2 regions of the Spirosoma aureum genome follow, and region 2 is predicted to be linked to the other one. Evidence: riboswitches for the same ligand, from Rfam matches in the RefSeq annotation. Region 2 holds a riboswitch; the other holds the start of a gene.
The links. Region 2 has a riboswitch for S-adenosylmethionine ahead of G8759_RS07780 (homoserine O-acetyltransferase family protein). Riboswitches for the same ligand answer to the same signal wherever they lie in the genome.
Positions count from the first base shown of each region.

Region 1 (5,178 bases), 3.5 Mb from region 2:
CCGCCGATATAATCTTCCCGACCGCTTTCTAAGGGAGCGATGAAGTCAGACAGGCAGAAATTTGGCAATCCTGGCGCTTTCTGGTTCTGCTGGCGCAGGAAATGAAGCACCGTTTTAGTATCATATATTAATTCCCCTGCCGGACTCACTGCCGTCTGCGACTGAGCTTTGCTGATTTTATACTCGATGTGCCGATGTGAACCATGACGTTCGCAGGGAACATCGCGTACGTTCTCTTCAAAATCGTGCAGCAAGACGTCGTCATCGGCCGAGTTAGCCGGATAGAACCCAACCACAGCTTTGGCTTTCAGCAGCTTATTGTCGATGATTTCCTGCAAGAGCTGATTTGCATCGTCGAACAGCTGACGGGCTTCTTTCCCAACGACAGCATCGTCGAAAATGGCCGGATATTTACCGTGTAATTGCCAGGTCTGGAAAAAAGGCGTCCAATCGATGTAATTGGCTAGTTCTGCAATCGAATAATCATCGAAATAGCGATTGCCCAGGAAAGTTGGTTTGGTCGGCTCGAAGTTCTGCCAATCAATTACGGTACGATTAGCGCGCGCTTTTTCGATTCCCAACAAATTTTTCTCCTTCTGACGCTTGGCATGGTCATCGCGGAGTTTGGCATATTCCGCTTTAATTTGAGTAAAAATCAGCTCGCGAGTAGCATCGGTTTCACTAACAAGCCGACCGGCAACCGGAACGCTCCGGCTGGCATCGAGTACGTGAATGACCGGACCCGAATAATGCGGATCAACTTTAACCGCCGTATGAATACGTGACGTTGTGGCTCCACCAATCAGTAAGGGCAGGGTGAATCCCTGGCGTTCCATTTCCTTAGCCACTCCAACCATCTCGTCTAAAGAGGGCGTAATCAATCCGCTCAGCCCGATAATATCAACGTTATGTTCGCGGGCGGCATCCAGAATTTTCTGCGTTGGGACCATCACGCCAAGGTCAATGATCTCGTAGTTATTACAGCCTAATACGACACCAACAATGTTTTTGCCAATGTCGTGAACATCGCCCTTGACGGTTGCCAGCAGGATTTTTCCGGCCGATGATGAGCCTTCTCCCGATTTTTCGGCTTCGATAAAGGGCGTCAGATAAGCCACGGCCTTTTTCATGACCCGTGCCGATTTTACAACCTGTGGAAGAAACATTTTTCCAGCGCCAAACAGATCGCCCACAACGTTCATCCCATCCATCAATGGGCCTTCAATGACGTGCAATGGACGCTCAACTAGCTGACGTGCTTCCTCTACATCCTGATCGATATAGTCCGTGATTCCTTTTACAAGCGCATGTTTGAGCCGCTCATTGACAGGTTCGAGCCGCCAGCTTTCGTCCTGTATGATCGCTTTGCCCTTTGCTTTTACGGTTTCGGCGAAATCGACTAACCGTTCCGTGGCATCGTCCCGACGGTTTAACAGCACGTCTTCGCAACGTTCCAGCAAATCTTTTGGAATATTGTCATAAACCTCTAATTGCCCGGCATTGACAATACCCATGTCCATCCCTGCCCGAATTGCATGGTACAGAAAGGCCGAGTGCATGGCTTCGCGTACAACATCGTTACCTCGAAAACTGAACGAAATATTCGATACACCCCCGCTGACTTTAGCCAGCGGCAGGTTTTGCTTAATCCAGCGCGTAGCATTGATAAAGTCAACGGCGTAGTTATTGTGCTCCTCAATTCCCGTTGCAACAGTCAGAATATTGGGATCGAAAATAATGTCCTGCGGGGCGAAATGAACTTTATCGACCAGAATTCGATAAGCTCGTTCGCAGATTTCAATACGACGCTCGTACGAATCCGCCTGACCGGTTTCGTCGAATGCCATCACAACCGCAGCTGCACCGTAGCGTTTAACCAATTGGGCCCGTTCAATGAACGCTTCTTCGCCTTCTTTGAGCGAAATAGAGTTTACGATGGCTTTTCCCTGGACGCATTTCAGCCCTGCCTCAATGACCTCCCATTTCGATGAGTCGACCATGATGGGTACACGGGCAATATCAGGCTCGGCAGCAATCAGGTTCAGGAAAGTCTTCATAGCTTCTGCCGAATCCAACATGCCTTCATCCATGTTAATGTCGATCACCTGCGCTCCGCCTTCAACCTGACCACGCGCAATGCTCAGTGCTTCGTCGTAATTACCTTCTTTAATAAGCCGGGCAAATTTCTTAGAACCGGTCACGTTGGTTCGTTCACCAACGTTCAGGAAATTCGTTTGCTCCGTAATTTTGAGCGGCTCCAGGCCGCTCAATTTCTGATAGGGTTCAGGCTCTGGGAGTTGTCGTGGCGGATATTTGGCCGCTACGTTGGCAATGGCCCGAATGTGATCAGGTGTAGAGCCGCAGCAACCGCCAACAATATTGACAAAACTACTTTTAATGAAATCTTCGATTTGCAACGCCATCATGTCCGGCGTTTCGTCGTATTCACCAAATTCGTTGGGCAGGCCCGCGTTCGGATAGGCCGAGGTAAAGAACGGTGCCTCTTTCGAGAGCGTCTGAATATAAGGCCGCATCAATTCGGCCCCCAATGCACAGTTGAGCCCTACACTGAGCAGGGGCAAATGTGAAACTGAATATAAAAAAGCTTCGGTTGTCTGACCCGATAATGTCCGACCACTGGCATCAGTAATGGTGCCGGATATCATGATTGGGCGAACAGGCTGCTGCGGGTTTAAATTGAAATACTTGTCAATGGCGAACATAGCCGCCTTGGCATTCAGTGTATCAAAGATCGTTTCGACCAACAGCAGGTCGGCGCCCCCCTCTACTAAACCACTTACCTGCTCATAGTAGGCATTCACCAGTTCATCGAACGTAACAGCCCGATACGCCGGATTATTTACGTCGGGCGAAAGAGAAGCAGTCCGGTTTGTAGGCCCCATTGCTCCCGCAACAAAGCGCGGTTTATCCGGATTTTGCTTTGTTAATTCCTCAGTTACTTCCTTTGCAATGCGTGCTGACTCATAGTTCAGTTCATAGGCCAGCTTTTCCATGTGGTAATCCGCCATGGCAATGGATGTACCACTGAACGTATTGGTTTCGATAATATCGGCACCTGCCTCCAGATATTGTTTATGGATTTCCTGAATGATCTGCGGCTGCGTGATCGACAGCAAATCATTATTTCCCTTTACATCGTGCGGATAGTCTTTAAAGCGCTCACCCCGATAATCGGCTTCAGTCAGGTTATACCGCTGGATCATCGTTCCCATGGCACCATCGAGAACGAGAATTCTTTGTTTCAGAAGGTCTGTAATCAGTTCCAATTGATACAAAATTTATAGAGTTAAAAGCACGCCAATAGCGGCCTTAAAATAGTATAGCGTAAAAACCGGGGCTTATCAAAACAGGGGAAGGAAGCAGAAACGCTAACTTATCTGTCCCCAAAAAATTGGGGTGGAATGCGGCACCTTTTCCTACTTGTATAGTAAGCGGCTGGTTGCCAAGACATCGTTGGGTCCAATCCCTCCGTCTTTCTTGATAAGCACTTATGCAAAGATACATATTCTACCCATAGTCCCAAAAATAGCTTACTTTTGGGCGAATTTTTGAATGAGCGAATTAATGAATAGGCGACTAGTTTGTGACTAATCCCGTTCACTGGTTCGCTCATTCCCCACTCCGGCGAATTGGTCACTACCTAACTATAGTTGATGAAACTAGCAGCCATCGATATCGGTTCCAATGCAGCTCGTCTGCAGATCTCAACGGTGTTACATAACGACAACGTTGTTAGCTTCAAGCGTGTCGAATACGTACGGTTCCCGCTTCGGCTGGGGCACGATGTATTCAATTTTGGCGAGCTTACTCCTGAAAGTGAAGCCCGAACGGCCAAACTCATGCAGGTTTACAAACTGCTGATGGAACTGCATGAAGTGGAAGATTATATGGCCTGCGCTACATCGGCCATGCGCGAAGCCTCCAATGGGCACGAGGTCGCTAAACGGATCGAAGCCTCAACAGGCATTAAGATTAACATTATTGATGGGAGCAAAGAAGCAGAACTTATTAATAATGTAGTAGTTCAGGCGCTTGATGAACGGCAGTTTCTTCATATTGATGTGGGCGGTGGCAGCACCGAACTGAATCTCTATGAGAATCGCCAGAAAATCAATTCCAAATCGTTCAAAATCGGCTCGGTGCGGCTACTGGAAGGCAAAGAAACCAAAGGGGCCTGGCGAAAAATTGAAGACTGGGTTGAGGATAATATCGATTCGACTAAAGAAATTATTGCTGTCGGCACCGGAGGTAACATCAGTAAATTATTCAACCTGGCGTCTAAAACCTCTGAATTAGAAACAACCCTTTCAGAAATTGAACGGATTCGTGATTACATCGCTGGTTTTGACCAGGAAGACCGTATCAACAAACTCCGTCTGAATGCCGACCGTGCTGATGTGATCGTACCAGCCGCCGGGATTTATATTTCCGTTATGAGATGGGCTGGAGCCGATAAGATTATTGTTCCAGATCTGGGTTTGAAAGATGGTATCATTCAATTAGTATACGCCCAGCTAGGGAAGAAAAAACACGTTCTCTAAACAAATTGCCCGTAGACGCATTAACAAAAAATCCCGGCGAAATAAGATCGCCGGGATTTTTAATTTGACATATTCTCTCTTACAATCGGTGGGCCGAATACTATTTATTGTACGAATAGTAATCGGTACATATTTTGGTTGACAGGTATACATTGAGGATGTTCACCAGAGTGACAATCTTTTTTGTATAACCACCAATGAATTGCGCATCGACTCAGCCCAAAACAAATGTATACTGATTTCGACTTTGTTCCGGTTACTAAGTCACCCTGTTTTAAAGATCATTCCTGTTGCCGATTATTTTATTTTGACTATTTATGATCTAAATAGTATAGCAAAAATCAATATATATTACAGTATTTCAATTATTATCATATAAAAACTACTATAAAGACTACAAAAATTTGAGGTTTTGGAAAAATGTACAATCTGTTTTTTTATTATTCTTGACATTAAAACAGTGTAATATGGTACTACTACAACCTGATATCACTTTATAACCAACCTTTACTTGTCACTCCCGTTTCAATTAAATTTAATTGTTGCCATAGAAATTCGAATCAGCTCAATTAGTTTTGTATTCATTAAAGGTTATTTAATCTACTAAAGTTCAATT
Region 1 is NZ_CP050063.1:7,286,604-7,291,781, reverse strand. It holds gene metH (methionine synthase) at 1-3,233, opposite strand, end outside; SAM riboswitch class I at 3,392-3,508, opposite strand; gene G8759_RS29040 (Ppx/GppA phosphatase family protein) at 3,675-4,562, shown strand.
Region 1: it holds a riboswitch for S-adenosylmethionine, as region 2 does, so the genes downstream of both, metH (methionine synthase) here and G8759_RS07780 (homoserine O-acetyltransferase family protein) in region 2, are expected to answer to the same signal.

Region 2 (5,178 bases):
CGATCCACGCTATCCACACAAAAAAGTTGGAGCCAGCCGTTTTCAAGTCGGTCGGCCAGGGCATTTACAAGGCCCAACTCTTCGTACTCATAAAAACGACCTCGTCGGGTCGGAAAGACAAGTACACGAGCCCCCGAATGGCCGAAGACAAGCAACTCCATGTCACGATTCAGATTTGGACTGAACCATTTATGATACTCACGATGCATAAGGAAGGTGATAGATTGGGTGAAATTGCATCAGAGAGGGCAAATCAGGCTAACTTAGTAGGTAAACAAATTATTAAAAATCTGCGATTCCTGTAAGATTCCTTTCCATACCTGATAACCAGCCTGGTTAAGATGAAGTCCATCGCCTTCAAAAAATTCGCGACGTGGCCGGCCATCGTTACCCAATAAGGGAGAAGTCATGTCGATGGTTCGAAAAGCGGGGTTTTTAGCCACTTCGTCGGCAATGAGTCTGTTTGTCAGGCGAATCCTATCGCCAATTCCCCAGCGTGCCGGACTTAGTTTGATCGTTAGAAAAAACAGCGGTACATCAGGTAGCTCCCGGCGCATTTTATCGGCCAGTGCGCAAAAAAACAGGTAAACTTCCTCAGGATGGCGACCGTCGCCCAGGTCGTTATCACCTGCATAAAATACAATGGATTTAGGATTTGCCGGAACAACCAGTCGGTCAAAAAACCAGGCACAGGCCGCTAATGTTGAACCGCCAAATCCTAAATTAAGCGTATCGATTTGCGGAAAATCCTGAGCCAGCGTCGACCAAAGTCGAATCGATGAACTACCATAAAACACAACCCGATCGGATGCGGGATGAACTAACTTGATTTTGGCTTCGAGTTGCCGAACGTCGTCTTCGTACCAGACCATCTGGTTATTGTATGATTAAGGGTTACCTAATGGCTTCTTACAACCCGCATGAATAGATTACTGCACCGGAATGGGTTAACTCATAAGCTGACAAATGTGTTGTCAAATCTTTATAAACCCGTTTGCCATTAGTCAATAATTTTTTAGTGATACTACCCGCAGGTTGAAGAAAGCTTCATGCGATTGAAGGGCTGATGCTTTACTTTTTTACTGCTTCGGCCATTTTGTTTGAATCAGACGTGGCTGAAGCCATCCATTTTCGGAGAATGCTGCCCAAGGGGCGGAATTCGATCAGAAATCCGTCGTGGCCATACAGAGAATCAATCTCTTCGTAGACTGCATTAGGAATATGCCGGGCCAAAAACTGCTGTTCGGCTATTGGAAACAGCAAATCGGAACGGATGCCAACAACGAGGGCGCGAGCCTTTATCTGGTTGAGTGCATTCAGAATGCTACCCCGGTTTCGACCGACATTGTGCGAATCCATTACCTTCGACAGCGTCCAGTACGTAAAGGCATTAAATCGATCGGCTATTTTTTCCCCCTGATAGCGTTGATAGCCAGCGGCCTTATAGCCATCGAGTTGTTCGTTGTTATCGAGAGCCTGCGTAAAGCCATATGTATCGTAGTTACGATACGAAATCATGGCCATAGCCCGAGCCGCTTTCATCCCCGACGCGCCTGCATCGTCGCGTCGTTCGATCCAGGTGGGGTCAGCTTCAATAGCCATACGCTGGGCTTCATTGAAGGCAATACACCAGGGCGATGCAACCGCGCTGACAGCGATCAGAACAAGATTTTCGATTAGATTCGGGCGTAGAATTGCCCACTCAACCGCTTGTTCTCCGCCAACGGATCCACCAATACAGGTATGAATTTTATCGATACCCAACTCCTGCCGTAACAGGTCCAGCGCTTCAACCATATCGCGGATGGTAATTGTCGGGAAATCGTGGTAGAAGGGCTTTCCTGTAGTTGTATTGACTGAGAGAGGTCCGGTTGAGCCATAACAGGAACCGAGAATATTGGCACAGACGATGAAATCAGTATCGGGATTAAAGTATTTCCCTGGCCCTACCATGCCATTCCACCAGTCGCCGGGGTCGGCATTGCCGGTCAAAGCATGACAAATCCAGACAACGTTAGACCCATCGCTGTTCAGTGTTCCGCGTGTGGTGTAAGCTAACCGAAAACCCGGTAAGCTCTCTCCCGATTCAAGCGGGAACGAATATTTATAGTTAAAATAATGGATGTCCAAAGGATAATGCGTTTTCTGCCCTAACGTTTTCAGGCATTATGAAGGCATAACGGCACTGAAAACCATAAACATATGGAACCGCACAAAACCACTCCCGGTTAGCGGTGCGATGAGGTGAGTGATGCTTAGTAGGCCTCGTAGGGCATACAGTGCCGTGTGTAGCGCATGTGATTAAACGATTTATAGTCCCTAACCGTCCGCCTTCGCGGTTGCTTTAGGCAGGAGTTAGCACCTTGCCATGTGGTAGGTTGCCAGCGATTCACAGAGCCTGATCTCTCCTCGCTTCTTTATAAATCAATTGACGTCGGTATGAAATGATTGACGTCTGGCAATTGACTTGATACCGCAAGTATACTAGCCAAAGCGCGCCAATCCAAACACAGACCCTATTTTCTGACCGTTGCCTTATTTTTTTTGACTTCGTTGGCAAGTAAGGTTTATTTAATCGGGCGGATATTTACTTTTGTGGCGAAGACACCCCCCCGATGAACCAAACCTACCGTTACAACCGTGAAAATGCTACCCGAGTAGCCGGAACTACAACTGTGAAGGATGCAATCGGGCAGTTGCTGAAAGCGTATCAACTTCAGACTCGCTTCAACGAAACGTACCTCGAAGCCTTCTGGGGACGTATGATGGGGCCAACGATTGCATCGCGAACAAACCGTCTCTACGTTAGGGATCGGAAATTACATATCGAGATCGCTTCAGCTCCACTGCGTAATGAACTCGTCAATGCCAAGCAGAAACTGATTCAACTTGTAAATAAAGATATGGGTACCGATGTTATCGAGGACGTTATATTTATCTGAATAAGTTAGATTTTAAAACCGAAAAAGGCATTACTGGTCAGTAATGCCTTTTTCGGTTTTAAAATCCCGTAGACTCCTTACGATAATGAGTTGGCAAATTCATGCATTGTACTGAACTCGCCTTGTGGCTTTAAATAGCGAAGTAGTGCCTCAACCCGGTCAAGTAACTCCTCTCGGGAATGACGCCGAACGTAAGCCGGGATTTTTTCATAGCCCGACAGGTCCGTAAACTCCCAGGGGTGAACGTATAAATTCAGAAAGCCATCGGCTTGAAGCGTTTGCCTGCATAGTTGTTTGTAATAAGCAAACGGAAAGTTTTTTAGACTTAACCAGAAAAGTGGCAACCGTAGGGTAGGCGTAACGGATGCCGGAATCTGCCAGACACCCGCTTCCCGGAAGGGATGACGTGGTTCGCCCCAGTGGTTATAGCGGCCAGGGAGCCAGGTCGGATGCAACGATGAATTATACTGATAGCCTGCCTGCTCAACATCGTTGGGGTCGACAAAACCCATGCGCGCACGCCGGAAGCCGGTTACCGGACGATTAAGTAATTTCTCCAGCGCTAATCTGGATGTAAGCAAATCTGCCGGTTCGAAAGTCGTATGGAAATAGCCGTGCGACGCAATTTCGTGCTTACCAGCAAGCTGCCAGACTAATTCGGGTTCATGAAGGGCATAATTAGCCGTAGTGAAAAGCGTGGTACGAGCCTCAACTGCGTCAAAGCGTTCGGCCAGCAAACGCAGCCCCCGCGTTGAAACGGCCACTTGCTCACTCAGTGGAATATTGTGACCGAACTCTACCGCAGTATCAAACTCTTCTACATCAACGGTGAATAATATATGCCTCCCAGGGGGTGTTGCTCTTTGGTTGGGGCTTCCCATGTTGTAACGGTCTCCTCAATGTCGCTTGTGTCGCCGATGATATAAGCCGGGCGTTGTTTTACTTCCACAAACGTTTTTCCCAAATATACGCCGATGATCCCGATTATGATGAATTGAACACCGCCGATGAGCAGCATCAACAGGACTAAAGTAGTCCAGCCGGAAACGGTAGCATTGGTGAAATACTTTTCATAGAGAACTTCCGCTCCGAATAAACTGGCAAACATGAACATGCCAAAGCCAAGCAAAACGGACAGATACAACGGCTTGGTAGAGAACGAGGTGATACCCATGGCAGCCAGGTGCATCATCTTGCGAAATGAGTATTTAGAACGGCCTGCGTAGCGAGCGGCTGGCTGATAGAGAATCCGGCATTGGCGGAAACCTACCCACGAAATCGCCCCGCGGAGGAACAGATCATTCTCCTTGAATGCCTTGAGCGTGTCGATAACTTTGCGGTCGAGTAACCGGAAGTCAGCGGCACCATCTTCAATTTTAAGGCCTGAAATATTTCTCAGCAGGCTATAAAACTTTTTTGATGTAGTACGCTTAAACCACGATAGTTTCGGGTCTGGCTGCCGAACCGTATAAACGACCTCGAAGCCTTCACGCCATTTACTGATCAGCGTAGGAATGAGTTCGGGAGGATGCTGGAGGTCTGCATCGAGACAGATTACCGCCTGACCTCTGGCATTTTCATAACCAGCACGAAGGGCCATCTGATGACCAAAGTTGCGGGAAAAAGAAAGAAACCGTACTACCGGATACTCTTTGCTTAACTGCCGAAGCACAAAGCGAGTCTGGTCAGAACTACCATCGTCTACGATCAGTATTTCATAAGAACGATATGGCTCCATAACGGCCATGAGCCGATGTACTAAAACGGGTAAGTTCTCTTCCTCGTTATAGGCTGGTACGACTATACTAATCATACCTTCAGATGATTTCATTGTATCTTCGTGGATTGAGAAACCGTTACGGACGGTTTCTTTAAATTTTCTGCTAAAGTAAGTATTAATACTTAATATTTTGCCAACAGATGAATTAAAGTTGTTTTAAAAGTTGCCTTTATCGGCAAATATTTATTAAAAGAGCACTTCTCTATAGACTATATGAATACTTTGCCAAAGCAGAATTTACAAGGGCGAAACAGTCAACTTGTTGAACAAGAGGAACAAAGGCGTGATTTAGGATTCGGAACAAAGCTGGGCGATACCTATTCTCGATTAATCAATAAAGATGGTAGTTTTAATATATTTCGTAAGAACGGAACATTTTGGGATCAGCTAAATCTCTATAATCGACTGATTACAATCAAATGGTTTCCTTTTTTGGGACTGGTATTGGTATTTTAT
Region 2 is NZ_CP050063.1:1,927,219-1,932,396, forward strand. It holds gene G8759_RS07770 (esterase family protein) at 1-209, opposite strand, end outside; gene G8759_RS07775 (GDSL-type esterase/lipase family protein) at 264-872, opposite strand; gene G8759_RS07780 (homoserine O-acetyltransferase family protein) at 1,072-2,130, opposite strand; SAM riboswitch class I at 2,308-2,426, opposite strand; gene G8759_RS07785 (DUF721 domain-containing protein) at 2,616-2,942, shown strand; gene G8759_RS07790 (polysaccharide deacetylase family protein) at 3,020-3,823, opposite strand; gene G8759_RS07795 (glycosyltransferase family 2 protein) at 3,760-4,773, opposite strand; gene G8759_RS07800 (ion channel) at 4,936-5,178, shown strand, end outside.